DNA from 2 places in the Sporanaerobacter sp. PP17-6a genome. Region 2 is predicted to be linked to the other one. Evidence: riboswitches for the same ligand, from Rfam matches in the RefSeq annotation. Region 2 holds a riboswitch; the other holds the start of a gene.
What was found. Region 2 has a riboswitch for cobalamin ahead of PP176A_RS04685 (DUF4430 domain-containing protein). Riboswitches for the same ligand answer to the same signal wherever they lie in the genome.

Region 1: it holds a riboswitch for cobalamin, as region 2 does, so the genes downstream of both, PP176A_RS08505 (ABC transporter substrate-binding protein) here and PP176A_RS04685 (DUF4430 domain-containing protein) in region 2, are expected to answer to the same signal.

The regions. Positions count from the first base shown of each region.
Region 1 covers NZ_FMIF01000017.1:17,044-33,699, reverse strand. The annotation lists gene PP176A_RS08560 (GNAT family N-acetyltransferase) at 1-5, opposite strand, end outside; gene PP176A_RS08555 (hypothetical protein) at 216-1,010, opposite strand; gene PP176A_RS08550 (5' nucleotidase, NT5C type) at 1,427-2,014, opposite strand; gene PP176A_RS08545 (GNAT family N-acetyltransferase) at 2,304-2,831, shown strand; gene PP176A_RS08540 (hypothetical protein) at 2,912-3,121, opposite strand; gene PP176A_RS08535 (hypothetical protein) at 3,274-3,810, opposite strand; gene PP176A_RS08530 (magnesium chelatase subunit D family protein) at 3,827-5,680, opposite strand; gene PP176A_RS08525 (ATP-binding protein) at 5,704-6,738, opposite strand; gene bchH (magnesium chelatase subunit H) at 6,758-10,477, opposite strand; gene PP176A_RS08515 (ABC transporter ATP-binding protein) at 10,597-11,289, opposite strand; gene PP176A_RS08510 (FecCD family ABC transporter permease) at 11,300-12,298, opposite strand; gene PP176A_RS08505 (ABC transporter substrate-binding protein) at 12,288-13,319, opposite strand; cobalamin riboswitch at 13,485-13,644, opposite strand; gene PP176A_RS16055 (hypothetical protein) at 13,706-14,005, opposite strand; gene lipA (lipoyl synthase) at 14,187-15,029, opposite strand; gene PP176A_RS08490 (macrolide family glycosyltransferase) at 15,141-16,310, opposite strand; gene PP176A_RS16230 (hypothetical protein) at 16,471-16,638, opposite strand.
Region 2 covers NZ_FMIF01000009.1:40,399-57,054, reverse strand. The annotation lists gene PP176A_RS04740 (hypothetical protein) at 1-283, shown strand, start outside; gene PP176A_RS04735 (AAA family ATPase) at 284-1,255, shown strand; gene PP176A_RS04730 (DUF58 domain-containing protein) at 1,256-2,101, shown strand; gene PP176A_RS04725 (vWA domain-containing protein) at 2,102-3,652, shown strand; gene PP176A_RS04720 (VWA domain-containing protein) at 3,642-6,071, shown strand; gene PP176A_RS04715 (DUF4430 domain-containing protein) at 6,073-7,392, shown strand; gene PP176A_RS04710 (S-layer homology domain-containing protein) at 7,407-9,011, shown strand; gene PP176A_RS04705 (energy-coupling factor transporter transmembrane component T) at 9,034-9,960, shown strand; gene PP176A_RS04700 (ABC transporter ATP-binding protein) at 9,942-11,549, shown strand; gene PP176A_RS04695 (ECF transporter S component) at 11,542-12,222, shown strand; gene PP176A_RS04690 (hypothetical protein) at 12,350-12,964, shown strand; cobalamin riboswitch at 13,208-13,404, shown strand; gene PP176A_RS04685 (DUF4430 domain-containing protein) at 13,656-14,429, shown strand; cobalamin riboswitch at 15,028-15,224, shown strand; gene PP176A_RS04675 (leucine-rich repeat domain-containing protein) at 15,724-16,656, shown strand, end outside.

The sequences.
Region 1 (16,656 bases), on a different contig from region 2:
TCCATAAATATCACCCTTTCATCAATATATGTCAATTTTTCCTGACTCTATCGGTATGTATTTTATAATTATTAACAATATCTGATACCTCAACTCTTTCATATAAAAACTTCGAAGATTCCGTACCGTAAATCCACTGTCTGAAATATTTTGTTAAATTAATGCCTGATATTTCTTGAGGTCAATAATGCTAACTTGCTGAGTTTTTCTAAGCCCTAATATAAATCTTTCTTTATTAAATGCATCCTTGCAAAATCTCTTTCTTCATAATAAACTTCACCTAAGTCAATATAGCCCTTTTCTTTGAACCAGTTAAGAGTTCCATTGGGAAAAACAACATATTCCGACACTATTGCAACTAACGATTTATAGTTTAAAGATGATAACTTTTCTTCCAATTTTTTTAATGGATAACTTCTAAAATCATGCTCTTCTCCCGAAAGATAAGAACAAGTTAAAAATGCAATATCTTTGCCTTTAATTATCGGGTATGGAACAGCCAATGACGGTACAAATTCTGCCCCGCCTACACATTTATTATTGTAATAATGCAGCACTCCTAAATATGGCAAGTTGAACTCTTTTCTTATCTGCTTAATCCATTCAGCCTTACTATAACAGCAACTTGTTTTTTGAGATGGAGCACAGCAAATACATGTGTCAAAAATATTTTTTTCTGTAAGCATCTCAACATTTCCTTTTATTATATGTTTACCTAAATCAACCTTATAAGGCTTATTTTCTGGGATATTACCTTCAGCTATAGATTGAATTGTACTTAAAGAAATAGGCCCGTTCCACCTAATTTTATTATCAAATACAACCAATGTCGGAGAATACATATTCATTCTTTTAGCTATATCGTATTCTTTTGAAATATCATAGAAACTAATATCGTATTTTCCCTTACACATCAGTTTATATAACAAATTTCTTGCTAAACTATTATGCGGACACTGATCAGACCAACAATATAAATCAATCTTAGTCGTAACTATTCCCCCTACCATCTTCCGTTAAATTTTGATTTCCCTTATATTATGTTTTTTAAAGCAACTTTTGAAATTCTTATTTTATTCTATCATATCCGCGGACTCTTTCTACCCTAATTATTGATAAAATTATATTCTAAAATTAATTCCACAGTCTTAGTTTCACCTCTTTTTAACAATCTTCAATTTTGCCATAAGTTCAGAATTTTCAGTAAATTTACTGTAATATTTACATAAAAAAAATAATAGCTTCATTTATATGATTTTGTGATATTTTATCGGACAATATTAAACAGATGATTAACTTATTATTATTTTTAAAAATTATAAATCCTCCTTTGTATGGTTTTATATTAATCATATTATACCAAATTAAGGAGGGCTTTGCTCATACCACTATTATGTATGGAACAACCTTTGTGTTGTTCCGGATTTTATAGAGCTATGCTGTTTTTAAATTCATAATTTTTATTTTCTATTATATTTCTTATTTCAAACCAGTCTGATACACGGGTAATATTATGGAGCAAAGGTCCTTTGTTATAGTTACAGTCCACAAGGAGCACTTCAAATCCGGATTGAGCAAGTTGAATTGCATTTTCATATCTGTCTTCTATAAATATATCACAGTTTAAAGCCTTTGCAGTACTAACTTTGTTATGGCTTCCCAATAATGTCAATGAATCCATTGGTATTTTATAGTGGTCAAACCATATATGAGTTACATATTTCATTCTTTTTTCTCTGGCACTGACAAAGTGAATATTGTGTTTTTGGTATAAGCTATCTATAACATTTTTTGCACCTTTTCTGATTCTGCATTCCAAATGTAATGCTTCCCCATATAAATCATAAAATAAATCATAATCAGCTTTATCTACTCCTAAAATTTTATATATATCATATACAGTTACATCATTAGGAGTGATTGTAGTATTGAAATATCGATTTACTATAGGAATCCAATCATATGCTTCAGTAACAGTCCCATCAATATCAATGCATAAATTTAACTCTTTCATTAATTCACCTCCTTTTATTTTTTGATTATACACTATGAATATAAAGATATTTTTAATAAAATATTAAATTTAAGTAAACTTATATATAAAAAAATTTCTATTAAAATACTAATAAACTAAGGAAACCTTTTTTGAGACCCATTTACGCAAAGTATAGATTGCCGAATTGAAGATTTAATCAAAAATTAATTGATGACTTCAGTACTACATAGTATAATATGGTAAGTAATGCACAGACCTGTTATCTCAGTATCAACAAAAAATTAATAAATAAGACGGAGGCTTAATTATGTTAAAAGGAACTAATATAAGAATAAGGCCATTAGAAAAAGAGGATCTTGATTGTTTTTATTTGTGGTTACAGGACCAAACACATCTCGGAGAATTTATGGATATGCAAATGGTGTATAAAGAACAGTTTTTCGAATTATTCAATAAAAGTATAGGGAATCCTTCCAGGTTTTATGCAATCATTGAAGATAAAGAAGGCAAGCCATTAGGCGAAATCAATTTTATAAGAGTTTTGGGCAGTAGTACAACCCTTGAAATTGGTTTACTCATTGCAGAAAAATCGGCAAGAGGAAAAGGAATTGGTACAGAATCTTTAAGACTTTTTGTGAATTATCTTTTTAAGACTCAAAACATTATGAGAATTCAATATAAAACCAGAGTTGACAATATAGGGATGAAAAAGATTGGTGAAAAAATCGGATTTCAGCAGGAGGCAATATTAAAGAAGTATGAATTTGTACAAGGTGATTACAGAGACTTTTACTTAATGGCTATTACGAGAGATAATTGGAAGTTAGATGAATAAAATTAAGAAGTTAGAAACCATAATAAGAGGCTGTCGCATTAGCGGTTGAAAACTGCCGGTGCCCAGCCATGCTTTTCGTTTTAAAGAATGTAGATTAAAACCAGCAGTTTTATGATAAGCTCAGAATTTTTGGCCGATCTTCCTTCCATAATACTTATCCGTAGTTCAAGTAATTTTGTTATAAAACTTAAATCTATGGAATTATTTATTAATTTTAGTATATGATTTTGAGGTATTTTATTATATAATATTGAGTAGATGCTTAACTGATTATTTTTGTCTTTAAGCATAGTAAATCCTCCTTTTTGGTATGGTTTCTTATCAATTCCATTATACTAAATTAAGGAGGATTTTGCTTTTCATATTTAATTGATTCTAACTATCTTACATATTATTACATCGTTTTTCAGTGATCTCAAACCGTCCCCTTGTGCTGCCCATGTTATTGTAAAACAGCTTCTTCTATTGTCGAACCGTATTTTTCCTTGAAATAATCCTGAAGAGATTTTATCTCTTCTGCTGCTTTTTCTGCGGCAGAGTCCCATCTGCCCGAACTCTTCATTTTTTCGGTAACATCATTATGGTCCCCGTCTTCCACTTTTGATAGCTCATCTTTTTCTAAATCATAATAGTAGTAATATGCCGTTCCCATTGCGGAAACATAATAATATTTTTCTACAGTATTTGTTGAATAATCAAATTTGTAATAATCTTTAGTTTCATTTCCCTTTAAATCGGTCTTTACAAAATCGGCATAACCGTCTTCACCCTTTTTAATCGATATATTTAGGCCTGATTCTTCAAAAGGACTGTTTTTCAAGTCCAAGTACACTAAAAGACCGTCTTTCTCCTCAAACTTTGATTCCTTTGGGGTATTATCTGCAGGTACATTACTCTGCTCATTCTCATTTTTATTCCCGCAGCCTGACATTATACCCATTGCTAATACAACTATCAATAATAATATACTTTTTTTCATACCATTTTCCTCCTTTTTATCTATTTATATCAAGCAAACTTTTTATACTTGCATTAATATCCGTCTTTGATATTTGACTGATTTTTATATATTCGCTGTCCATCTTTTTTGCTAATTCCTTTGCAAACCCATATTCAATATAGTTTCTTTCCGTATCGATTACCATAGTTTTAATGCCTTCATTCCTTATTTTTTCTCCCATGATAAAGGCATCTTCCAAAGCATTTTCCGATTTCAGAGGAACATTTGCCTTCCCGTCGGAAACTATAATAAGATATTGCAAAGAATCGGGATTTTTTATCTTATCTGCTTTAAGAACCTGATATGTGCTGTAAAGCCCTGCGGCTAAGGGTGTTTTCCCTCCCGTAGGCAATTTTTTGAGGCATTTTTCGGCTAAGTCCACACTTCTTGTAATATTCAATAGTACTTCTGCCTTATCTTTTCTGAAGGCAATAACGCCAATATTGTCCCTCTTCTGATACGCATCTTTTAATAATGAAAGCACCGCTCCCTTTACAGCTCCCATCCTTCTCTTTGCTCCCATAGAGCCGCTTGCATCTACCGTAAATAAAATCGTTGCCCCTGTATGTTTCTCTCTGACCTTTTCTCGTATATCCTGAGACTTTATGCATATAGCCATCCCCTTTTTATCCCTGTTTCTCTGATTACAGGCCGCTACCCTAAGAGTGGCATCAAAAGCTATATCCTTTACTTTTCCCTTAGGCATCTTGTACTTTACATATCTTCCTTTACTGCTATCCGTCTTTACTTTGGCTCTCTTTCCCGAACCTTTATTGCTGAATTTTTTTCCGAAGTCCATATTAATATTTATCTTTTGCTTTCCGCCTACAATGTCCTCTATACTTTCTTTTATTCCTTCTTTTTTAGTATCTGAAGTCATATTTTCTTCTTCAGGTAAAGGTTTCTGAACTGTATCGCTATCCTCCCTCGGAGAATTTTCGGTATTGTTTCTTTCCATTCTATTATCATCCATAGATGTTTCTGACTCTTCAAGAGGTGTCAATTCTCTTATTCTATGAGGCAGTACATAAGATGCTGCTTCTTTAATATCATCTTCCATTATCCTATTTCTTTGATTAAAAGCCGCTATAGCTTTGGCGGTTTCAATTAATATTATATCTGCCCTGTGTCCCAAACAATTCCCCTGCTTTGCCAGGCCCACTGCAAATCCGTAATCCTCATCCTCTACTTTAATCCTCTTTATTATTTCTTTGCCCATATCAATTATTTCTTTTATCTTTATATCTTTCTTTTCCCATTTTAAACAAAATTTCTTAGGGTTCTTTTCATATTCCAACCGCCTTCTAATAATTTCTGTTCTATTCTCTACATTTGTTTCTCCTTTAGCTTCCACATACAAACCGAACTTGTCCAACAACTGAGGTCTTAAAAGACCTTCTTCTGGGTTCATGGAACCTACCAATATAAATTTTGAAGGATGGCTATATGATATTCCCTCCCGTTCTACTACATTAATTCCGGTGGATAAAACTTCTAAAAGTATATTTACGATATGCTCGCTTAATAAGTTTATTTCGTCAACATACAATATCTGATTATGGGCTTTATATAGAATTCCCTTTTCAAATGTTTTTTGCCCATCATTTACGGCCTTTTTTATGTCTATACTTCCCACAAGCCTATCTTCGGTAATATTTAAAGGCAGCTCCACTACATCCATAGAATCAATTATATTTGAAAATCCTCTTACCAATGTAGACTTAGCTGTCCCCTTTTCTCCGCTTATAAGAACCCCGCCTATGTTCGGATTAATTATATTCAGTATCAAAGCCCTTTTAATCCTATCCTGACCCAATACCGCCGAAAAAGGAAAACAATTGCTAAACATAGTTAAACCTCATTCCTTTCCGTTTACAACACCGATTTTTCAATAATATCATTGATTCTGTCAAAATCAATGACTCCCTCCTCGAATGGTTTTTTTCTCATTCTATGGGGAAGGGACAGCTTTGCGGCTATAAAAAGATCTTCTTTATCTACCTTTGTATCTCCTCTGTAAGCAGCATTGGTTACTGCTGCCTTCATAAAAGTTATATCCGCCCTATGACCGTCTACTTTCATGGCTATGGCAATTTCTGCTGCAACACTTAAGCATCCTTCCGAATAAACCACATCATTTAATATTTTCTTCGCATTTTCCATCCGACCGGCCAATTCTTTCTGTTCATTTTCATATTCTTTTACGAATTTTTTGGGATCTGCCTCGAAACTAAGTCTTCGTTTAATTACTTCAACCCGTGAATCAACATCTCTTTCACCCCGTACATCCACCACAAGTCCAAACCTGTCTATGAGCTGAGGCCGCAAATCCCCTTCTTCAGGATTCATGGTTCCTATCAGGACAAATCTTGAGGGGTGAGTATAGGAGATTCCTTCTCTTTCAATGGAGTTAACCCCCATAGCTGCTGCGTCTAACAGTACATCAACCACATGGTCATCCAAAAGATTTACCTCATCTACATATAAAATATTTCTGTTGGCTTCCGCCAAGATTCCCGGTTCAAATCTTTTCTCTCCTTTTTTTATTGCCTGCTCTATATCCAATGTCCCCACAACCCTGTCTTCCGTGGCACTGACGGGGAGGTTAATCACTCTCATTTTCCCTTTTTTGATTTTTCCGGTTTCTTTGTTGAAATTAGCCCTGCAGTTTTCGCACCAAAAGCTATCATCATTAGGGTCACAGGAAAAAATACAGTCTGCTATTTGTTCCCTCTCAGGAAGAATATCCGCCAGTGCTCTTACTGCCGTAGATTTTGCTGTTCCTTTCTCCCCTCTTATCAGAACCCCATTTAAACGAGGATTTATAATATTTAATATCAAAGCCTTCTTCATATCTTCTTGTCCCACTATAGCAGAAAAAGGATATATCAACCCGTTGTTTTCCATATATATTTGCATCCTTTCTTTATAAATTCTCTTCAATATTGCCCTCAAGTTCCAAATAGAGCTCTTTAATCTTGTCTATCTTTTCTTTATCCGCCTTCCAATATCCTCTGTTGTAATACTCCGTCATCTGCTCAAGTATATCCATATAAGCGAAGGGATTATTCTCAATAAGCCTTTTCCTAAGTTCTTCATTATCCACATAGGAATCATACATATCCTCATAAATCCACTCTTCCACACTATTTGTAGTTGCCGCAAGGCCTAAAACATTTTCAAATCTGTCGGCAATTTTCTGAACGCCGTGATATTTGTGCTCGAGCATTCCGTCAATCCATTTTGGGTTTAATACCCTTGTCCTTATTCCTCTTTCTATGGATTTCTCCACACTTTCGCTGAGAACCCTGTCCCCTGTCGTATCGGTTATATACATTTTGGCTTTTTGCCCCTTTACCATTTCCACTGATTTCGATAATCCTCCGAAGTATTCGTAATAATGATCCAAATCCGTAATTTCATATTCATGATTGCTTCTTATTTGAGAAATAATCTCTACGGTTTTCAGGTTTTCTTCATAAAGCCCTTCTACTCTTTTACCATGAACCTTTCCGTTATACACATGTTGCAGACTGTCTATATAAGCTTTCCCCAACTGTTCTTCTTTTTCCCAATTTTTTGTTTCTATTATCTTGGTTATTCCCGTACCGTAGCTTCCTTCCTTAGGGCCGAATACCCTGGAAATAGCCAGTTCTTTTGCTTCCTCTTCATCATAGCCTTTATCAAGAAGCTTTTTGTATATTCTTTTTGAATTCCTTTTGAAATAATTTTCCTCATCACTTTCGTCCGATTTCCAAAGCCTTTCAAATATCTCATTAAGGCTTACTATCAAATTCGGAAACATGTCTCTGAAAAAACCGCATATATTTATTGTTACATCTATTCTGGGCCTTTCCAGTTCTTCAATGGGAATAATGTCATATTTTGGATCCCATTCATTGCTGCTCTCCGAAACCCTGACCCCCAGATAGGCTAAAATCTGGGAAAAAGTTTCTCCCTGAGTCCTCGAAGTTTCGAGCCCCCACAGCACCACGGCAGTAGATAAGGGATAGGAATTCTCTTCTTTTTTATAAGCATCGAGAGTATTCAAACATATCTTTTCCCCTCTCTTATATGCAATTTTAGTGGGTATAAGCCTGGGATCAAATTGATACAGATTATATCCTGAAGGCAATATTTCAGGATGCCTGTATATATCTCCCGCCAACTTTGCAGGATTATACTTTCCCTCCAATACCCTCATCAAGCCTTCCATTTCATAATTTTTTTGAGATGATTCAATAATTGTACACCCGTATTCCAAGGATTTTATAAATTCATCTTTATTATTTTCATTTATATATTTTGACTTTTTCAGCTTTCTATTTTCAAAATAATAATCAATAATTTTTTCTGCTTCTTCATCAATCTCTCTTATAGTCTCATACTGATCATTATCTAAGAGAGCATCTAAACTACATCCGTTAGCTCTTGTAATTAATTCCCTGATGCTTAAAATGCCGTTTCTGTTGTACCTCAGCAGACCTTTTGCATATTCCCTCGCTTCTTCAGGGGTATACCCTTTCCCGAATATATGGAGTCCCTTCGGTATGAGGCTTTTCTTCATTCTGTATAATTCTCCTTCTATATTATCGAGGTTCTTCGGCATATTAAGTTTTTCAGCCAGCTCCCATATACTTGATAATATATCATCGCTGCTTTGGGGAGCTAATGATAAAGACTGATGATAATTGTCTATCATTGATATTAATCCCGCAAATTCTCCGTAAAGTTCCCCTTGTACAAATACCGGCGGCTGATAACTTATTATATTTGCATAGGATCTTCTTTTAGCAATGGTCGACTCAGAGGGATTACCGCAATAATATAAATATATATGAGGAATATCCGATAGAAGCTTGTCCGGATAACAATTTCCGCTCATACCGCATTCCTTTCCTTTTAAAAATTCCAAGGTGCCGTGGGTTCCCACATGAATGATTGCATCTGCTTTGAATTCGTCTTTAATCCATTTATAGAAACCCGAATACTGATGATGGGGAGGCAAGGTTTTATCATGATATACTTTTTCAATTTCTTCATGTACTCCTCTCGTGGGCTGCAATCCTATAAATATATTCCCTTCAATTATCCCGGGAATCAAAAACTCATTATTATCGTTGACCATTATACTGCCGGGTGACGGTCCCCATTCCTTTATTATGTCTTCATAATCAGAACTTTTCTTTAATTCTTCTCTATATTTTTTATCCGGATATTTAATCATTTTTTCCCAACTATCACTGTATTTCCCTGAATTAACTATACCCCCGGCAGTAAATATCCCCATGAGTTCTTCTTTAGTGAGAGGATTTACTTTATAACCTTTATCTTTTAGATTTTTCAATATATTTTCAACAGATGAAAATGTATCTAAAAATGCTCCTCCGAATATATTACTTTCTCCAGGAGGATAATTATAGCATATAATAGCTATCCTTTTATCTTTATTTTCTTTTTTTCTAAGATTGATATATGACCTGATTCTGGATATCAATTTGTCTACTCTTTCTTCTATTATCACAAGTTCATCGGTTCTAATATCAAATTCCATGTCATATCTTGGCTCTGTCATAGCCCCGACAGGATATGTTTCGATACATCCGTCTAATTCCGGCAGCATAACGGAAATCATCATTTCTGATGTGCTGCAGCCCTGTATTGATTCTTCCCATTCCTTAATCCTTCTTCTTGACATAAAATAAGGATGAAAATACGGGACATCTGCTTTTTTTAGCAGATCTATACCTGCTTGAGGTTCTCCGCCCATGGGACCTGCTCCAAGCCTGAAGGACATGAAGTTCAGTATTATATCCACAGATGTTTTGGTGGATTTTAATATCACATCTTTAATCTTCTTTTCATTCTTTGTAAATGCTCCTGAAATTGCAATAGGAATGACATTTGCAAATTTCTCAATTCTTTTTTTGATTTCTCCGACACAGGACGATGTATCTACAGGATATTTATGGCCGTAGAAAAGAATCGCTACTGTGGGTTTTTTAATATCAAAGGGAAAGTCCTTTTCATACTCTTCATAATTTTTATAAAATCTCATAGTCTCAGGATTACATATACCAACTTCTTCTACTTCCCTCGGTTCCAGCAGTCTCGGTATTTCATTTATATTTCCATAATCCCTCAACATGAGGTAAAGCATATTGAGAATATTTGACTTATCCGCTACCTTAAAATATTTCAGTATACTAAAATAATTTTTCATATCCCTCATCTTGCCCGGCATTATTTTGCCGAGCGTTTCCGCCGTACTCTTCATCTTTTCAATGGCAGCCATATTCATTTTCTTTTTGTTTTTCCCGTCTGTCATGCCCTTCATAGTAAAACTTCCGAGACGCATATACTCTCTTGCGGAACTTCCGTAAGGAACTATATTCCCATTGCAGCTTTCAAGACCTATATATACGCTTTTCGCTATACTTGAAGGGCTTCCCATTAAATCTACAAAAACCAAATGGCTGTTTTTAATATCTTCTGCCATTTTTTTGGATTTTTCATCATTCATCTCTTCTTTTCCGTAATAAAGATTTAAATCAAGAATATTAGGATATTGTCGGTTTATCTCCTTCCCTGCTTCAATTAAGGATTTAATTCCAGGGGTTGATACAGTTATAAAAGTAATCTTCACCATAGGACCTCCCTATACTTTCTAAATGCATTCTTTCGCATAAAATCTCGGTTTTTTCGTATCTTCATCCATTGTTATTTCGGCTTTAACTTTAAAGACTTCTTCAATTGCTCCGCTTTTTAATATAATCCAGGGATCTCCTTTTGCGTATATTGGTGATCGTCAATTATAATGAGTTCGTTTGAATATCTGACCGCATGATTTATATCATGGAGTACCATGACTATAGTTATTTCTTCTTCCTTATTTAGCTTCGTTATGAGATCCATTATCTCTAATTGGTTACATATATCAAGATAAGTAGTAGGTTCATCCAGCAGAAGTATCTCCGGCTTTTGTGCAACAGACATAGCAATCCACACCCTTTGCATTTCTCCTCCTGAAAGGGTATTAATTCTTCTGTTCTGAAGCTTTATCACTCCCGTCTTCTCCATTGCCCATTGAACTATTTCACTATCTTTTCCGTCAACGGTCTCCCACCAATTTTTATAAGCATATCGCCCATATTGAACTAATCTTTTTACAGTTACATCGTTCATCGTATTATTATTTTGATTTAATATGGCTATCTTTTTAGCTACATCTTTGTTTTTCATTTTGAATATATTCTCTCCATTTAAAAAAATCTTTCCCTTTTTAGGTTTTATACTTCTGTTAATGGTCCGTATTAAAGTAGTCTTTCCACAGCCATTTGGACCAATAATAGAATAGACCTTCCCTTTTTCTATCTGTAAATTTATATCCGTTAAAACATCTTTATTTTTATAGCTTACGCTTAAACCCTCAATTGATAATATAATATTCTTATTCATCTTTAGCCTTTTACTCCCTTCTTAGCAAGAATAAAAAGAAAGGAACTCCCAGTACCGCCATTACAATTCCTACCGGTATCTCCATGGGGCTTAAAACAGTTCTTGCAAAAGTATCGCTTAGCATTAGGAGTACAGAGCCAAATAAAGCAGTTGCAGGAAACATGTATCTATAATCGTTCCCAATAACTAACCTTATACTGTGAGGCACTATAAGCCCTACAAATCCTAAAAGTCCCACAACACTTACTGCACTTGCCGCAAGAAAAGCGGCTAAAGCCGTAAATCCAAATCTTGTTGCTTCAACATTTAAGCCAATACCCCGTGCAACATCGTCCCCCAATATCAAAATATTAAGTTTGTCCGCAAATATATTTGCTAAAACAAAACCAATTATAGTGTAAGGTAAAATAGTCCAAACTTCCGGCCAGCTTCTTGATGATAAACTTCCATTCATAAAATTCAATGCTCCATGGACCCGATCACTATAAAAGACCAATATTCCTGAAATCCCTGCGGCAAAAAGAGACGATACAGCTACTCCTGCTAATACTACCCTTATAGTTTTTATGCCGCCTTTCCAGGATAAAAGATATATTATGGAGGCAGCCAACATGGCTCCCATAAAAGCTGCAATAGTCACCATTTTTATATACTGGGGAAAAACGACCAATACAATAATTCCAAATAGTCCTGCTCCGCTGCTTATACCGATTATGCTGGGATCAGCTAAGGGATTCTTCATTACCCCTTGTAAAATAGCACCTGACAGAGCAAGATTTATTCCTACCAAAGCTGCCAATATCATTCTTGGAAGCCTGATATTCCAAATTACCATTCTCTCTGGACTTCCGTCATCCTTAGAAATAACTTCAAATATCCGCTTCACCTCTACCTCAAGAGTTCCTTTTGTAAGCCCTAATATAAAAGATATAAAGAAGAGCATCGCTAAGATAGCAATAACAGTTATTTTAAATCCCTTTTTGTCCCTGAGAGAAATATCATTTTCCATCCTGATGAGTCACCTCTCCATATATTTCCGGATATATACTCTTTGCCATATATTCTATTGCTTCACTATAATAAGGACCTGCATTATATAAGAAATACTGTTGGGGAAGATAAATAACTCGTCCCTCTTGAACGGCTTTTACTCCCTTCCATACGGGGTTACTCTTAAATTCCTCTTCCATAGTCTTTTTGGCCTCTTCGTCATCAGATATCATACTTGTAACCAGAACATAATCAGGATTCTTTTTCACTATGTATTCCACATCCAACGGAGTAGTTTCCGAGCCTATAGTATCGGGAGGCAAATCGGATGCAATATTGTCAAGTTTTAAAATTTTAGCTACATCTCCTGCTATACTATTGTCCAACTTAACAGCAATAGTTTTGGCTGTTATATATAATATGACCACGGATTTATTGTCTTTGGGCAGTTTAGATACTATTTCTTCTTTCTTATTCTTTAGAGCTTCTATCTTTGCTTCAGCTGATTTTTCATTTCCCAGTATCTTGCCGAAGGCATTATAAGTTGCTATTACATCATCATAGCTTCTTATATTAGTAGTAATCACCTTAAACCCAATATCCCTTAATTTATCCGCCTGTGTCCCTTGAGTGCCGGCCTGAGCTATAATTAAATCCGGTTTAAGGGATACTACGGATTCCATATCTATGGAATATACAGGCCCTATCTGTGGAAGATCGTTTATTTCCTTCTTATATTCGGATATCAATTTTAAATTATCTGTTATATTAGACGTACATATGGATTTTCCCCCCAAATCGTACCATATATTTAAGGGGGTGCCTGATAAAACAGCTACCTTTTCCGGTTTCTTTTCTAAGATAGTTTCTTTCTTGAGAAAATCCTTTATCTTTAACGGATAATTATTTCCCTCTACAGTTATGGGAAGGTCTTGAGTATTGCTCAACCCGCCTGTCTCAGTAGTTTTAGTATACCCCGAAACGCTAAATATCAACATAATCACAACTAATGGCAACAATATCCTTTTATAGAACTTCACCTTTTTCATCCTCTCTTTTTATAAAAAAATAAGAACTTCATTAAAGCAATAATCATGGCTAATGAAGTTCTTATAAGCTTATTAAATAATCTTTATTATATAAAATTCAATAAAGCAAAAATTCTTCTAAAATAATAATCAGCTTTCTCCATCCACCGTAGAGTTATTTCTGCTAATAAATAGGTAGGTTTTCTGACTTAAGATTCATCATCTTTTCTGTCTTCCCAGTTTCCCAGTGACATTTAGAAAAGACTCTTCCTTTACAGCGGCGGGACCGTGAGGGATTTTCACCCTGCTTCCCTAGCCCTATTCATTCTTATATTCAATTCTCATCTATTATATTAAATATAGTGATATCAATTGTCAAGACAAATTTTACTTTGCCATCAACGTCTGCGCCAAGCAGCTCTTACGCCAAACACCACTAATCCTATCATCAGCAGGATACCAATTAGCGCAGCGCCGGGTGCGTCATCGGTTTCCCCAATGTAAATGCCGGCAATGCCAATCAATATCCCGATGACAAAGAGACAGGCAGCGATACACCAGGCCTTGCGCCTAACTTTCTTCAAAAAGTCTACCTCTTTATCCGTCGTTGGCGGCAGCGGTATATTGACAGGAGATTTCATCTTTTCATAGTCCGAGCGGCAATCGTCACATTCCTTTAAATGCTGTTCGACCTCCATTTGTACACGCTTTGGGCGTATTCTTTGTATATTTCTTCAATGCGGGCACCCACTACCTCGCCTCCTTTTAATTGATTCTGCTTATATATCCCAAAAACGAATGTTTCGTTACAGAGGGAAAAAATATTTTGAACAAAAGCGGAGAGAAATATTTCTGCAGTCTTACCGTCCCCTTCATGTCTTAAAAATTCTCTGCATAGTAAGAACTTCTAACGAGAGGTGCCGATGCCACTCTCTTAAAACCCATGGATAACGCGATTTCTTTATATTCGTAAAATGTTTCAGGAGTAACATATTCCACTACCGGAATATGGGATTTGCTGGGCTGCAAATATTGCCCCAATGTCAGCATGTCACAATCAACTTCTCTTAATCTTCTAAATACATTTATTATCTGTTCTTTAGTTTCACCCAAGCCTAACATCATACCCGATTTAGTCCTCATATTTGGTTTTGTCTTCTTTACATAACCAAGTAATTCTATAGATCTATCGAATACCGCCATAGGTCTAATCTTATAATATAATTCCGGTACTGTTTCTACATTATGATTCAGTATGTTTGGTTCTGAATTTATGATAATATCTATTAATTCCTTATTTCCTTGCATATCAGGTATAAGCAGTTCAATTGTTACCTTTGGGGCAGTCTTTCTTATTTTCTCTACAACTCTTGCAAACTGATTAGCTCCTTGATCTTCCAAATCATCCCTAGTAACAGATGTAATAACGGCATGTTTTAAACCAAGCTTAGCTACAGCCTTAGCTACGTTTTCCGGTTCCATGGGGTTTATTTTTTCGGGCTTTTTCTTAGTTACATTGCAAAAGGTACAGTTTCTGGTACAATTTCTACCTAATATCATAAATGTGGCAGTTCCTCTTTCATAGCACTCCATCCTATTAGGACAATTGGCTTCATTGCATACGGTATTTAAAGAAAGTTCTGAAATCAAAGAGTTTACCTTACCTGATACATTTCCACCTTGTATTTTTACTTTAATCCATTCCGGTTTTTCTAAATGCATTTGTTATTCCTCCGTATTTAAATTTATATCCAGCAGTCCATTAATAAATTCATCTGTTGATAATCCAAGGATATAGTCATTAATATCTAAATTATCCTATTTCAGCCACATCTATTCTTCTGCAATCCTGCCGATAACCTCCGCTGCTTTTTTTGCACCCCCGGATAGTTTAAGGCTTTCTGATAATTTTACGGCATTTTCCTGATAAGAATCATATTCTAGAATCGTCTGCACCGCTTCTTTCATATCTTTGGGGTTATCATTTTTTAAATAAACTCCGGCACCTAAAGTCACAACTCTTTCAGCTACCATGCGTTGTTCTTGATGCTGGGGAAATAATACCATCGGTACGCCATAATATAAGCTTTCGTTAACGCTGTTCATTCCGCTATGTGTTATAAAAACATCTGTATTTTGTAATACTTTTATTTGTTCAACCTTGTTCTTTATTTCAAAATTCTCAGGTATTTCTCCCAACGATGAAATATCCGTGCTTTCGCCTACGGACATGATAACATCAAATTCGCCATCACCAAATGCCATCAAACATTTTTTATAAAATTCATTATTTTTATTGTTTACGGTCCCAAGGGAAATATAGATAAGTTTCTTATCACTATTTCGTGGTCCCGCCAATATATCGGAAACAGAAGGACCCACAAAAAAATATTTATTTGAAAATGTGTTCGCTAACGGTTGAAACTCCTTTGAAGTATACACAATAGTGTATGTTTCATTGTCATTTTGGATGAGAGAAATAAAATTATCAACAGCATATCCATAGTCATTCAATTGTTTAATTTTTTTCTTGATACGATGCATTCCTTTAATCATCCGTACCATTTCCATTAAATTTTGTTTCATCATCTTTGCGGTATATTGGTTAAAAGCAAAGGAAGTGGTAGAGCAAACATATTTTATATTCAGTTTAGCTGCAAATAATTTTCCCCAAAAACACAAAGAATCTGAAACAATACAATCAGGATGAAATTCATTTAGTTCTTTGCAAACTTTCTCGTCTAAGGCTATAGTAGTATCCACTGTCATTTCAATAAGCGCTGCAAAATCCTTTCCTATTTTTTTTTCATCTTCAGCCTTCAGTTCAGGTACATACTTATCACATTCAATATATTTAGCACCTGCTCCTTCTATCTTTTTACGGAACATACTAAAGGAATAGTACCATACTTCATGCCCTCTTTTTGTAAGTTCACGGACCACTTCTATTGTTGGATTGGTGTGTCCATAGGCTGGTATACAAAAAAATACAATTTTACTCATTTCTCTACCTCTTTAAATAATTATTTTAATCTTTCTTCTTATTCTTCACCTTTATAAACTTCTTCTATGAAATTTATTAATATATCCTTACAATCCGATGTTGCTCCATATAATGCCATCAACGAAATACGATTGTTTATTTCAGGCAGGACTTCTCGCCTTAAAACACCAATATAGGAGTCATTCCTAAAGAAAATACCGTAGTCATAAAACGCCCAGGCGGTGTACTCCATCCCGACACCACATCATTTGCAACTATGATACAAACAGTTAATAAGCCTAATGTTCCGATTAATGATAAAACCCCTCCAATAACAACTTTCTTCATCTTATACCGAACTCCTCT
Region 2 (16,656 bases):
TTCTTTGCAAGAAGGGAATGTGAAAAAAAGTACGAAGTCCACAAGAATAGACAATGAAAAATCCAACCTTTTAAATATACAGGGAGTCCAGGGAGAAAAAGGAGATATAATTACAAACTCCAATGAAAATGGTATAGGAACATCGGGAATTGATAATTTACTTACCGGAAGCTATAGAGAATTTGAGAAGGACAAATTAAAGTACATTAATAAATATAAGATACCAGAGAAAAATAAAGAGCTTGTAAACAGATATTTTGAAATATTAACGGAGGAAAAATAGATGGAAGAAAATATGATACTGAATTTCAAGGGAAAATTTGAGAGTGTACTGAAAGAAGTAAAAAAGCAGATTATAGGTCAGGATGAAGTGGTGACCAATACACTGATAGGAATAATTTGCAGCGGTAATATACTTATGGAGGGAGCACCAGGTCTTGGGAAGACCCTCTTAATAAAAACTTTGTCAAAGGTATTGGATCTTCCCTTTTCAAGAATACAGTTTACTCCCGATTTGATGCCTATGGATATTATCGGTACCGAGATAATAAAAAATAACGGAAACGGTATGGATATTTCCTTTGAAAAAGGACCCATATTCAGTTCCTTGATATTAGCAGACGAGATAAACAGAGGGACTCCCAAAACTCAAAGCGCACTTCTTCAAGCCATGGCCGAAAAATCCATAACTGTAGGCAAAAATACTTATATGCTGGAGGAGCCCTTCTTTGTTCTTGCCACCCAAAATCCTATTGAAATGGAAGGAACTTATCTTCTTCCCGAAGCTCAGCTGGACAGGTTCATGTTTAAGCTGAATATAGATATGCCTGATGAAAAGGTACTGATGGATATAGTGAATTTGACTGTGGGAGACAATGAAGAATTAAATATAGAGAAAAAGGCCGGAAAAGATGATGTTCTTCAGATGAAGGAAGTAGTAAGACATGTGGCTTTATGTCAAAGAGTAAAGGAAAAGGCCGTAGAAATAACACTTGAAACTCATCCGGAAAAGACCGGTTCGGATATTGTCAGGGAATATGTAAAATGGGGGTCAAGTCCGAGAGGAACTCAATCAATGATTTTGGGAGCCAAAGCTAAAGCTTTAATTGAAGGAAGGTATAACGTATCGTTGGAGGATTTATATTATTCCGCTTATTTATCCTTGAGACATAGGATTTGCTTGAATTTCAGAGCAATGTCCGACGGAATGACAGCAGATCATATAATAGAGGAAGTGCTGAAGAAGGTGAAATAAATGGATGATTTTCTCAGACAGATAAGTGATTTAAAGATCAAACCGAGGAAAAAGCTAACTTATGGGGAGATAGGAAATTATAGATCCCAGAGTCTTGGAAATTCCATGGATTTCTATGATCATAGACAATATATTCCTCAGGATGATGTCAGAAGAATCGATTGGAAGGCATACATGAGAACCAAAAATTTATATATAAGGCAGTTTACAGAAGAAAAGACAATACATATAAAAGTGATAATGGATAACAGCCTTTCAATGGACTATGGAACTTCCGTGAAATTCGATCTTGCAAAGGCCTTAACTAAAGGGATAGGATATCTGACATTGAACCAAGGAGATATATTCAGTTTTATTCCCCTTAATAATAGAACATATGGGGAAACATCAATTAAAGGTAAAGATAAATTTTATCAACTTTTTAAAGTGTTGGATAGCATAAGTTGTGAGGGCATGACCGATTATGAAAATATCATAAGATTAAATGAATTCAACAGAGAAAGAGGAGGAATAACCTTTCTCATAACAGACGGATTTGGTGAGAATATTGATAAAGTATTGGATTTTTTATGCGGCAGAGGAGAGGAAGTTTTATTTATTCAAATATTATCCGAAGATGAAGTAGAACCTGAAGTTAACGATAAGTTAAAGTTAATTGATAAGGAAACTAATAAAATTGTAAAGATAGATATTAACAGGACTATGAAGGATATGTACAAAAAAAAGATTAACTCCTTTATAGACAATAACAGGAACATGTCTCTTAACAGGGATATAGTTTATACTTTTGCATTAAGCAGCGATTCTCCTCAGGAAATTTTAAGAAAAACTATTGGAGGTATATAAATGAAACTTTTGAATATGCAGGGCCTCTGGCCGGTACTCCTTATACCTCTTATTTTGCTTCTTTATTTTAAAAAACATCAGGAAAAGGAAATAAAGATATCAAGTATAAAAATATGGGATGAAGTTTTAAAAGAAGCGGAAGGAATCAGGACAAAAAATATCAATAAATATCTTCTTCTGTTCTTAGAGATTATGATTGTAATATCAATAGCTTTGGCATTATCGGATCCGTATTTGGTTAAAGGAAAAGCTGAAGATGAAATAACGGTATTTTTGGATTCTTCCATCTCCATGAATTCTGTGGAGAAGGGAGAAAGCCACTTCCAATTGGCTAAAGAAGAAATAAACAAATTTCTTCATACTTTAAAGGATGATGTAAGGATAAATTTAGTCCTTATAGACAGTGATGAAAATGTACTTCTTGAGAGGGGAAGTAAAAAGGAAGGAATTGATATACTAAAAAAAATAAACTGCTCGGATCTTCCGCTGAATTTGAACAAGTTCTCGGAGATAAAATCTCAATTTAGTGGAGAAAAAGTTCTCATAACGGATAAGGATGTAAATTTTGACGGCAGTGTAATAAAAGTGGGGAAGGATTTTGATAATCTGGGAATTACATATGGTTACTATGATTATTATAACGGGGATTTGATATATAAAATAAAAAATTATTCTTCAAAGAAAAAAGAAGTTCATATATCAATATCCGATGAAGAAGGGAACAAGGCTATAGATAAATCGTCAATCGGACCTAAAGAAGAAAAGGATATGTTCTTTCACCCTGAAAATGAAGAAAATGTATTTATTGTCAGCATAGAAAATGAGGATTCCTTATCGGAAGACAATAAATATACGATTCCTGTGGGACAGAAATATAAGAAGAGCGTTGTTTTAGTAGGGGATAACCCTTTTTTTGACAGTGCATTGAAAAGTATTCCTCAAATTAATTATGTAAAGAAGGATAAGATTTCTTCCGGTGATGAAGAATTTGATTTATATATATTTGCCGATAATCAATCCGCTGCAAATAATATTAAAGATTCAGGCATGTGGTATTTAGATCCCGAACGGGAAATTTCCGGGTTAAAAACCCGGGCTGAAGAAATCCACGAAGATGATGGAAGTTTTTTATCCGATTTGGATATGAGCAAGACATATGTAAACAATGCTAAGTATTTAAAGGATATAAAGAATTTCCATCCTTTGCTGAAAGGAGAAGGGGGTTCCTTCATGGTTTACGGCATGGAGAGAGGCAAAAAGGTCATATATTCTTCATTGGACTTCAATAATACCAATTTTGCAATGACTCCATATTTTCCCGTAGTTATAAAGGAAAGTATCGACTGGTTTTTTGATGAAGATTATCTTTTAGATAAAGAAGAATTTATAAATCCACCTTTTCAGTTGGTTGTAGGGGATATGAATAATAAAGCTGCCAACGAAAGAAAAGCCGTTTCCTATACTCCTTTAAAGCCGATTAGAAATTATTTGATTCTTTTGGCTTTGGTATTGTTAGCACTGGAATGGAAGGTGTACAAAAATGCTTTCTAAAATTAAAAAGAATCTGTGGATTATTTTAAGAACGGGAGTTTTTATTCTTTTGATTCTTTCTCTTTTTGACATAAGAATTCACAGAGTTAATAAAAAAGACGATACCGTATTTTTGGTTGATCGATCCTTAAGCACGGCTGAAAATAAAGAATCAATAGAAAAATATATAAACGAACAAATTCAGAAGAAGGATAAAAAAAACCTTACAGAGGTTATTTCCTTCGGGGAAAACGCAATGACGGACATGCCTTTGACCGATAAGAAAGAAAAATTTGCATTTAATACAAATATAAACCCTGATTTTACAAATATTGAGAACGGAATTCGGTTTGCTTTGGACTCTTTTCCTCAGGATGTTAATAAAAATCTTGTGTTATTCACAGATGGGATTGAAAATTTGGGAAGTTATCAACAGGTAGAAGAAAAATTAAAAGAAGAAAATGTTAATTTGTTCATATATCCTTTAAAAAGAGCGGATAAAAATGACTGCCAGCTGAAATCCATGAAAGTACCTGCAAAAATTTATAATAACGAGGAATTTCCGCTGTCGGTAGAAATTTATTCAAATTACGGTACAACTGCCGATTTTCATCTCTATGGAGATGAGAAGGAGATACTGAATAAAAGAATAGAAATAAGAAAAGGCTTGAATTCATTAAAATATGATATCTCCCCCAAGGACAGCGATTGGAAGAGCTTAAAGGGAGAGATAAAAGCTGACGGAGATGCAAACTCTTATAATAATGTATTCACCATAGGATTAAATCCCGCCGGGAGCCCAAAGATATTGATTTTGGGCACAAAGGAAGATACGAAAAATGTGACTAATCTCTTAAACAGTATAGGTATTCAGATATCCCGTTATACTCCGAAAGAAGTGAACGGTTCTGTTGATTATTTGATACAGTTTGACGAAATAATATTGACCAATGTTTCCCATGATGATATATCGGAGGAATTGGAAAAAAATTTGGAATACTGTGTTAAGGAAGAGGGGACGGGCCTTCTGGTAATAGGAGGAGAGAACACCTTCTCCATGGGAAATTATAAGGATACCTTATTGGAATCGATGCTTCCCGTTAAAAGTCAGATAAAGGGAAATGAAAAGAAGCCCAATTCGGGAATTGTTCTGGCAATAGATACTTCGGGAAGTATGGAAGATGAAACGGGAGGAGTAAAAAAGATAGAAATTGCCAAAGAAGCGGCTATATCCTCTTTAGATATATTGGATGACAATGATTGGGCAGGAGTAATAGGATTTTCGGATAGAGCCGAATGGGTTGTTCCCTATGGGAAAATCAAGGATAAAAAAAATATTGAAGAAAGTATAGGAAAATTGAAAGCTCAGGGAGGGACCTTGATAATGCCTTCTTTAAAGGAAAGTATAAAGTCACTGTCTTCAGGTAATACCAAAATAAATCACATAATACTCCTGAGCGACGGGGAAGGGGAAAAGGAAGGGTATGAAGATATATTAAAGGAGATGGAAGAAAAGGAAATTACCTTATCGACAATTGCCGTGGGAAAGGATTCCGATGAGAAGTTTTTAAAATATCTAAGTGAAGAAACAAAGGGGAGAAGTTATTATGTAGAAGATCCGGCAGATATTCCTAAAATATTTGCCAAGGAAACTTATATGGCCACAAGAAAGTATATAAACGAAAGAGCCTTTTATCCCCAATTGGTCAATAGTCTGGGAATAATAAACGAAAATTTTCTGCCTAAAATAAAAGGGTATATTTCCACCAGCTTAAAGGACAGGGCAAATTTAATATTGAAAACCGATTTGGATGAACCCCTTTTGGCAGAATGGCAATACGGATCAGGCAATGTCTTGGTATGGACTTCCGATTTAAACGGAAAGTGGAGCAAATATTGGATAGAATGGGAAGAGTTTGAGAAAAACTGGTCTAATATAATAGACTATCTTTTAAGTCAAAGAAATTCGGGAGAAGATCATATTGAGATTATCCAAAAAGGTGGGAATGCTGATATATATGTGGATACTGAAAAAAATGGGGAAAAAGCCGATATATCCGTTACGGAACCCGACGGAAAGAAGTACGAACTCACTATGAAACAGTATGAAAAAGGAAAATTCAATCAAAATATAATATTAGATAAAAAAGGAAGTTATATAGTTAATTTAAAGGTAAGCAATGAAGACGGTTCAAATTCATTATATACAAGAGTGTTGTACTTAGATTATTCTCCGGAATATTTTTTGGAGGAAGAAAAGGATAAAAATTTGGAACTTATGAGTAAATACACTGTAATAAACGGTGAAACGGAAATTTTTTCACTTCCTATAAAGGATAAAAGCTATTCTGATATAAATATGAATTATATATTTTTACCTTTGGCTGGAATTTTATTTGTATCGGATCTTTGGGTCAGAAAAAAGTTTGGAGGGAATTAGTGTGAGAAAGAAAGTAATAAGGTTTATATCTGTTTTGTTGATTTTAATAATGTCCTTTTCAATTCTTACGGGATGCGGGAAAAGCAATACTAAAGAAATAACTAATATTGAAGATAAGGGAAATAAAGAAAACAATGACATATCAGGGTCAAAGGGAGAAAGTCCTGTAGAAATTTTAGAAAATAAAGAAGAGGATAAAAAGGAAGAAAAGGATAAAAATACGGAAGAAACAAAAGAAGAACAAGACAAATCTCAGGACAAAAAGACTGAAGAGACAAAAAAAGAAGAGAATGTGGTAGTGATAGACGGTGTAACATACAAAAATTATAAAGGGCCTGTCCAGGGAGAAAAGAAGTACAAGGAAGGCACACCGGCAAAGGAGAATTCCGATGAATATAAAGCAACGGGAGATATTGAAAGTCCATATAAGGTTAATCTGATAGTTACTACAGGATTTGGGCATAAAAAAGTTTTTGCGAAAAATGTGGGAATGGTAAAAGACGAAGTGGGAATGGAAGTCCTGTTTAGAAATCTTGATATTCAAACCGCATATGGGGGAGGATTCGTTAATGCCATTAACGGCATTGAATCAAAATATACATTTTTTACGGGAGACGAAAGAAAGGAAGAAGACTGGTTTTATTGGGTCAACGGCATCCTTGCTCCTATAGGGGTAGCGGAATACAGGCCTAAACCCGGAGATGTAATATGGTGGGATTATCACGATTGGAGTATAACAATGTTTATACCCGCAGTAATAGGCTCTTATCCTCAACCTTTTAAGAGCGGATTTCAGGGAAAAAATCCGGGAACCGTAATATTGTATACGTCTCCTTATGCCAATGAGGCTGAGAAGTTAAAGAAAAGCTTGCAAAAACAAGGAGTTACACAAATAGATATAGGAAAGTATGATGCAGCACTTATCGAAAACCCCAAAAAATATTATATTGTGCTGGGCGTTTGGAATGATTTGGTTGCCCAAAGCAATATAACAAACAGCAAGGGAAAAGAAATAAATCTGATGAAGGATATCAATGAAAAAAATAAATTTGTCGGAGTTAATTCAAAATTTGAAGGGGGGAAAGTCCATGCGTTAAACTTTAAAGGGGAAACTGTTTCTTCCTATGATCAGGGAGGGGCAATATATGCTTATGCAGCAGGAATAGGAAGCACAAAGCCCATATGGATGATAACCGGAACTGATGATGAAGGATTTAAAATGGCGTATAACGTGCTTCTCAATGAACCCCAAAAGATCAAGGATTGTTTCGGAGCAGTGGTTTCTAAGAATGGAGTTGAAAAAGTACCGTATTTAAAATAATGGGAGGGATATGAATGAATAGAAGGAAAAGAATAATTGTATCGTTATTGCTCGTTTTAGTTATATCGGCAAATATATGCACAGGTGTTTTTGCCGCTAACGAATCCTCGTTAACAAGGGAAGAGCTTTATAAGGCGGCTCAGAAAACAATAGAATATTATCATAAAACCTATAAATCAGGGAAATATCAAGGAATAATGGATTGGCCTGCCCTTGGATTATTCGGATTCGGAGAAGATGTAAGCAGTCCTAAGTGGACCGTAGACGGAAAAAATGCAGCTTATTTCAGAGAAGAAGAAGCTAAAAACGGGGTCGGTCTTTCCAAAACCAAGAATACCGATTTTCAGAGAACCATTATCGGTATTTGTGCGGCGGGAAAGGATCCGAGAAACTTTGCCGGGATGAATTTGGTTCAGATTGTAAAAGATACAATGCTTCCAAACGGGCATTTTGCAGATTCCGTAGCGGATAACAAAACAGGGAAACCCGTGGGGGACAATTTAATAAATGCTCATATATTTGGGGTTATTGCTCTACATTGTGCTGGGGAACCAGTACCGAATAGGGATAAATGTGTTGAATGGCTGGAAAATCAACAGCATAAGGATGGAGGATTTACTTGGGATGTAAAATACTTTGATAATCCTAAGGATTATGATTATATTGTTTCCGATGTGGATATGACGGCGGCAGCACTGATGGCTTTTGCCATACTTGGGGAAGATGAATCGAATCCTGTAGTTGCCAAAGCAATACAGTTTTTACATGATGAACAGCTTCCAAATGGGGGATTTCATTCCTGGGGGACTGACAATCCCGAAAGCTGTGCATGGACCATACAGGCATTGACCTTACTCGGACAGGATCCCATGGGGCCTGAATGGACAAACGCAAAGGGACAAAACCCCGTTACATCTCTTCTGAGATTTCAGAATTCCGACGGAAGCTTTGTTCATGTGTTGGAAGAAGATGATATGATGGATGTATATGAAAACAGTATGTCTACTTATGAAGCTTTATACGGAATGGCAGATGCCTATAACAATAAGTCGGCTTATGATATGCTTTATGAAAAGTACAGACCTGAAGGGGAAAAATATCTTTTTAAGGATTATAAACCGGGAGATTATGCATTTAAAGAAACGGCGGATTTGGTTTATGACTATATCATATCGGGATATACCGACGGTACTTTTAAACCGGATAATAACGTAACAAGAGCTGAATTTACAAAGATGCTGAACAACGGGAAGGGATTCAGAAACGAAGCGAGAGATTATTCGGGAGAAAGTAAATTTAATGATGTACCTGAAGACCACTGGGCCTACGGGAATATAGGAGTAAGTGCGGAAAAGGGATATATCACCGGAGTTACCGAAGATACATTTAAACCGGAAGATCCCATAACGGGAGAACAGCTTATGATAATTTTAATAAGAGCGGCAAGTCTTGAAGAAGAGGCCGACAAACTGAAAACAGGAGGCGGAGATTGGGTTGAAGGGTATATAAATTTGGCAAAGGAAAAAGGTCTTGTATATGAAAACTTTCAGCCTAAAGAACCCGTTACAAGAGCTCAATGTGCATGGAGCTTATATCAATTTTTGAATATTAACAATTAAATCTAATTGGAGGGAAGAACAGATGGAAAATATAGCTGAAAGTCAAAAAAAATATTTAGCCCGTGACAGGAATATTGGATTTTCATCTGTGCACCCCCTCCCTTGTTTAATATATTACATAGGAGTAATAATTTTTTCCATGATGATAAAGCATCCTTTATTTATATTTACGGGTTTGGTTTTAACCATATTTATCAATTATATAGGAGATGAAGGAAAAGCCTTAAAAAAAAGTTTAAAGTTTTATCTCTTTATAGGAATGATGGTAGCCTTGATAAACCCTTTCATATCCCATGAAGGAAATACAACGATTTTTTATTTTTTCAGCCGTCCTATCACTTTGGAATCAGTAGTATACGGGATTGTAATGATGTTTTCTCTCTTAATCATACTTTTTGTATTTATATCATTTAATCAGATAATGACCAATGAAAAAATTTTGTTTCTTTTTTCAAATATATCACCGAATACGGGACTGATTGTCATGATGATATTGAGATTTGTGCCTCTTTTAAAGGATAGAATTCAAGATATATCACTGATTCAGGAGCAAAGGGGAATCAGTACAAAAGAGGGAAAAATTAAAAAAAGGCTGGAAAACGGAATGAAAATACTAAATGTCCTTATCGCCTGGTCCTTGGAAGAATCCATTGAGACGGCAAGATCCATGAAAGGGAGAGGATACGGAGTTGTACACAGGAGAACTTTTTATAATAACTACAAGATGGATAAAAGGGACTGGACGGTTTTTTCGATGCTTTTGTTTTTAATATTCTTGATAATTGTTTTGCACGGTTTAGGTTACGGAAAATTTGAAATTTATCCGAAAGTGGGATATATATTGTTTAATTTAAAAGATGTATTTTTGTACATATTATTTATTTTATATATGAGTATTCCTATTGTTTTGGAAGGGACGGACAGATTGAAATGGAACAAATTCAGATAAAAAATTTATCCTTTACTTATCCCAATCAAAAGAAGAAGGCTTTGGATAATATCTCCTTTTCGGTAAAAGAGGGGGAATTTTTAGTATTATGCGGTCCTTCCGGGGGCGGAAAGACTACCCTTTTAAATCAGTTGAAAAGGGAAATTGTACCTTCCGGAGAAAAAAGGGGAGAGATATTGTATAAAGGGCAGTCAATTGAAGAAATGGATAGAAAAATCTCAGCCGAAGAAATAGGTATGGTATTTCAGGAACCTGAGACTCAAATTGTGACGGATACAGTATGCCATGAATTGTCTTTTTCTTTAGGAAATTTAGGATATTCCCCGGAGGAGATGAAAAAGAGGATCGGAGAGATAGTCAATTTTTTTGGAATGGAAAATAAGTTTTACGATGAGATAAAAAACATGTCGGGAGGACAGAAACAGATACTCAATTTAGCATCGGTACTGTGTCTTCATCCGAAAGTACTTCTTCTCGATGAACCTACTTCTCAGCTTGACCCGGTTTCGGCCAAAGATTTTATTCAGATGGTATATAGGTTGAACAGGGATTTCTTTATGACGGTTTTAATGACTGAGCATAGGTTGGAAGAAGTTTTTCCTATAGCCGACAGGATTATTATGATTAAGAATGGGAGAATAGAGTATGACGGAAGGCCTAAGGAGGTTGCCAAAAGTATATATGATAAGAAAGATAAATTATATATGAAATTTCTTCCGACAATAACCCAATTTTATTTTCAAAAGGAGAAGAATCCGGCAATCAGCAATATTCCCACTACGGTCAGGGAAGGGAGAAGATGGCTCAGCGGCATAGATATAAATAAAATAAAAGGAAAAGAAATTAATTCAAAAAATTTCGATTTCGTCATTATGGATTTGAAGGATATTTCATTTAAGTATGTAAGAGAAGGTCCATATATTTTAAACAAATTAGACCTGAAAATATACAAGGGAGAAGTATTATCAGTATTGGGGGGCAACGGAGCTGGAAAATCGACTCTTCTTAAAATAATAGGGAAAATGCTCAAACCTCAAAGGGGAAAGATCTTATCGAATGATTTTAAAATAGGATATCTCCCTCAGAATCCAATGAGCTATTTTCTTTATGACACCGTGGAAGAAGAAATATGTAAGGAAAAAGAAAATAAGGATTTTAGAAATGAAAAATTCGAAAGGATTATAGAACTTTTTTCTATAAAAGATTTATTGAAGAGGCATCCCTATGATTTGAGCGGAGGAGAAAAACAAAAGGTGATATTGGCTTCCATACTCATGACAAATCCAGATGTGATTCTCTTAGATGAGCCCACTAAGGGGATGGATGTTATATCTAAAGATGTTCTTAAACATATTATAGGTAAATTGAAAAACAAAGGGATGACTGTAATTATGTCCATTCATGACTTGGAATTTGCAGCGGAAAATTCCGACAGATGTGCTTTACTGTTTAACGGAGAAATAGCCGTTGAAGATATTCCCTCTCTGTTTTTCAGCAGAAATTATTTCTACACAACAGCTATTAACAGGATATTCAGAGATATAATACCTCAAGGGGTTATCAAGGAGGATTTGATAATTGATGATTAATTCGAAAAAATATATCATTTTAATTTTGCTTGGAAGTATACTTATATTGATATTTTCGGTATTGTGGACGGATAAACATTATATGATTTTCAGTATTCTGATAATTTTTTTGTCATTAGTTCCATTTTTTCTTAAGTTTGAAAGGAAAGAATTGAAAGCAGAAAACACGGTACTGATTGCCATACTGGCATCGACAGCGGTTCTTGGCAGGGTTCCCTTTGCAGCCATACCCAGTGTACAAGCCACATCCTTTGTTATAATAATGACTGCTCTTTCCTTTGGAGAGGAAACAGGATTCATGGTCGGCTCATTGGGGGCATTTGCTTCAAATATGTTTATGAGTCAAGGACCTTGGACCATATGGCAGATGTTTTGCTGGGGAATGATGGGGGTTTCGGCGGGAATATTGAGGAATACAAAATTTATGAAAAATATAATCGGACAGAGTATATTTGGATTTATATGGGGATTTTTATTTGGCTGGATAATGAATATATGGTATGTCCTATATTTCGGTGCTGACTCATTTTCCTTTCAGGTATTTTTAATGTCATGTATAACCAGCTTTAAGGTGGATTTGAACCATGCAATTTCCAATGTGGTATTTATACTCCTGTTCAGTAAGAGCTGGAAAAAGATTTTCGACAGAGTTAAAATAAAATACGATTTATAAGATAAAGATTAATTTTTTCTCTTTTTTCTTTTGTGATATTATTAGTATGAATAATCGTTATGTAATATTTCAGTTTATTGTCTTAATAGGTTTATTTTTCTAAATTGTATTGAGTAAGGAGGAATTATTGTTGATTGTTATAACCGTGATTATGGGAGTAATCGGAATACTTTTATTCATGTTTATAGCCTGCTCATTTAAAAGATTATTGTTAGCCAATGAAAGTGGGTTTTTACACTTGTTAATGTCATTAATGTTTCTTTGTTGGCTTCCAATCCCTTTTGCAATTTATATTAAAATGAAGGAATATGACTTTTTGCTGATTGGAACAATATTTGGCGTATTGTCACTTTTACTTTTTATATTTACGATGCTGTTACAAGCAGGTCATTTATCATATTCTGCAAAGGTTCAAGGTACAGACAAGATTTTATGGGAGAACAGAGATGAATGGATGTTGAATGGTCTTTTAGGCGGATTAGTTGAATTAATGGCGGGGTTTCTTAAAGGCATATGGGCTATATTTCTTACGATTTGCTTTAAATTAAACGGACAAACAATATTTTTCATGACAGGTATTGTTTATTGTATATTGACTCTTTTTTATTTAAGTATGTTATTTAACAGTAGTATCAATAAAAAACCAAAATTTTTAAAATACTTAAAACTTAATACTGCAGTTATGAATTTAGAAAATGTGGTATGGTTTGCCGTTTTATTGATATGGCTGGTAACGGAATAAGTAAAAAAGAGAAAATTCAAAATTGTTTTATGTTTACTTTTGTAGTCATATCAACCACCTCCCACCACATCCTGCTTTTTCCCGATTGCCTTTCTTTTATTTTACCAAAATATTCATGCTTGTACAATAAAATATCATTTAAAGAAAGTTTAAAAAATATTACAAAATTTGATTGTTAAATATTGAAGTAATTAGATTTATATGGTATACTGATTATAGTAAAAGAATTAAACTTTTAATAACTTAATAATAAATTGTTTAAGTTCTTTATCTCAAGACAAAGATTAAAAGGGAATCAGGTGAAAATCCTGAACGATCCGGTCACTGTAAGTGGGGAGCGTTCCTTCAAGAAGTCACTGTTTAAAAAATAAATGGGAAGACGAAGGAAAACGTTGTTTTGATCCACAAGTCAGGATACCTGCTTAGACATATTGCATTACCTTCCGATGAAAGGGATATGTAAAACTATACTTAACCTGTTTAATATGATAGATATCGTAAATTATAATATATGATGAGTTTAACAGCTCTGACTTTTATCGGAAGTTAGGGCTGTTTATTTTTATAATTTATTTTATAAAATTAGGGTAAGGGGGGACAAGGGATAAACATAAGATTTCAGAAGGGAGGAGATACAGAATATCAAAAGGTATCTTACTTTAAAAAATAAAAAATTTAAGGAGGAAATATCATGAAAAAATTTAGAGGAATTAACAAGTTTAAGAGTATTAGTATACTGGTTTTGGTGTTAACTTTATTTTTATCCAATATGGCTTTTGGAGCTCCTACCACAGTAAGCTATAAAATAGTGAGCACCTCGGATAAAGGCGGCATTGTATTTGAGAGTGAAGAAGTTGCTGCAGATACAAATGAGACATATTTTGACGTTCTGGAGAGGATTTGTTCGGATAATGACATTCCTTTAGATGCTTCCGGTTCGGGTTCCGGAATTTATGTCAGAGGAATAAACGGAGAATATGAAAAGAGATATCTTCCCAATGAAGATTATTATTCCGGATGGATGTTCAGGGTGAATAATGTTCTTCACGGATATTCCGCAGGAGATCCGGCTAATTCTAAAGTTGCAGAAGGAGATAAGATTACATGGTACTATGCATGTCCGTCTTATACCTATTTCCCAATCCTTGACGATAGTGATGTAAATTTTGATTCATCAGGAAACATGACAGTAGATGTTGATGCAGAGATATTTGAAGATGTATGGAATTGGCAGATAATTACGGTTCCGTTAGATGAAGGCAGAGTTGTATTAGAAGGCGAATCAGGAAATAAAATATATGCCACAATAAACGATGGAGAAGCTGTATTTGACGAAACTGATTTAGAAGATTTTGAGGAAGAAAATGTAAAAGTTTATGTTGAAGGAAAATGGTATGGGACAACAGAGAATCCAGACCATTGTCCAAAGATTGTCAAATCGGAGATAGTAAGAGTACAGTTATAGAATAATTTTATATCAATATATTTATTTTTATTAAAAGTTTTTAAGAGGAATTCAGTAAAAAATAAAGAAGATATCCGGGCGATATCTTCTTTATTTTTTATAAATATTATATTTTTGAATAATATTAATTTTGTATGATGTTGTTTATAATTAAAACATATTATCCTCATCTTTGACACTTACAAGGCATAAAAACTCTGATAAGTCTTGAGAATGGGACGTTCCAGTTTTTTTAACTTTTAAAAAGTACGTAATGTTTTTATCCTTTAAAATTTTTTTCTCCAAATAATATATTATTACACATTGTGCAACAACAATATTTGGAAGTTGACAAAAAAATAAAGTATTTTCAACGACTTCAGCGATTTTTTTTATTATTCGAATGTCAAAGACCCAAAAGAAAATCATTTCTCCCTCTTATTAAAATAAGAAAAGTGTAAAACTATCTGACACTTTTTTATTTTGCCAAAATATTTGCATATATGCAATAATAGATGTCATTTTTTAAAGAATGATATAAAATTTGATTATTAAATATTGAAGCAGTTAGATTTATATGGTATACTCATTCTAATAAAAAGATTAATTTTATAATAATTTAATAATCAACGGTTTAAGTTTTTTATCTCAAGACAAAGATTAAAAGGGAATCAGGTGAAAGTCCTGAACGATCCGGTCACTGTAAGTGGGGAGCGTTTCTTCAAGAAGTCACTGTTTAGATAATAAATGGGAAGGCGAAGGAAAACGTTGCTTTGATCCACAAGTCAGGATACCTGCTTAGACATGTGCATTACCTTCCGATGAAAGGGATATGTGAAATTATATTTGGTTGTTTTTTGATATAATAAATAATATTGTAGATTATAACACATGATGAGTTTAGCAGCTCTGACTTTTATCGGAAGTTAGGGCTGTTTATTTTTTTGAATTTCAAAATAGGAAAGGAAGAAAGTGAAGGAGGGATTACACGCAAAGGAAAATAAGATATCGTTTCTTATCGCTTGTTTTAGCATAATCCGTATAATTAAGTACCAATGAAGAACGATATGATTCTTACAACCTGGAAGAATTAAAATTCTATATAGGTGATGAAGAAGTGAAGACGAGGGATAATATAACCTGTAAAATTAGGTTGAATATTTAACATGTAAATCCTTTTGAAAGGGGGGAATGTTCAAGAGAGAAAATTATCCGTGATACACGGAAAGGGCGGCGCCGTATCATGGAAAGTAAGAAGCCGCTGATTAACTTAGTTTTTTCATCTTATTAAAATAAAAAAAGGAGTGTAGAAACAATGATAAGAAGGAAACGACAGTTGTTGTCAATAGTCCTGGTAGGGATCATGATGTTGGCCTCTTTTCCATTTTTCGTATTTGCTGAAGATGTTGGGCTGGATATACAGCAAAATGTAGAAACAGGTGCAGAAGCTCCGGAGAAAGAAGAAACGGAAGGTGAAATCCCTGAGGAACCTGAATCGGAGCCGGAAACTTTTGCTGCCGCTTCGGAAGAAGAAGTTCCAACTCCTGAAGAACTGGGATATGAATTTGATGCGGGAAAGAGAGAGATTACGAAATATACAGGGACTGAAACGGAAATTGTCATACCCAGTGAATTTAAAGTAAATGGGGAAGTAATTCCTGTTGAAAGTATCGGTACAGATGCTTTTAGTAGTTGTACAACCTTAAATAAAGTGACTTTAAATGAGGGGTTAAAAACAATAGGCGTTGGTGCATTTCAAGGAACGGCAATAGAAGAAATAGATATTCCGGGAAGTGTTGAAATTATCGATGAAAAAGCCTTTTATAGTTGTGTAAACCTAAAAGAAGCGACTTTAAATGAGGGGTTAAAAACAATAGGAAATGGTACATTTCAAGGAACGGCAATAAAAGAAATAGATATTCCGGGAAGTGTTGAAAGCATCCGTGAAAAAGCCTTTTATAGTTGTATAAATCTAAAAGAAGTGATTTTAAATGAGGGGTTAAAAACAATAAGCCGTCTTGCATTTGGTTCTACGGCAGTAGAAGAAATAGATATTCCGGGAAGTATTGGAAGTATCGATACCTCTGCTTTTTATAGTTGTACAAGCCTAAAAGAAGTGACTTTACATGAAGGGTTAAAAACAATAGGCTATGGTGCATTTCAAGGAGTGGCAATAGAAGAAATAGATATTCCTTCAACTATTGAGAAAATAGGGAGTAAAATATTTGATAAGGCAAAAATACAAAAG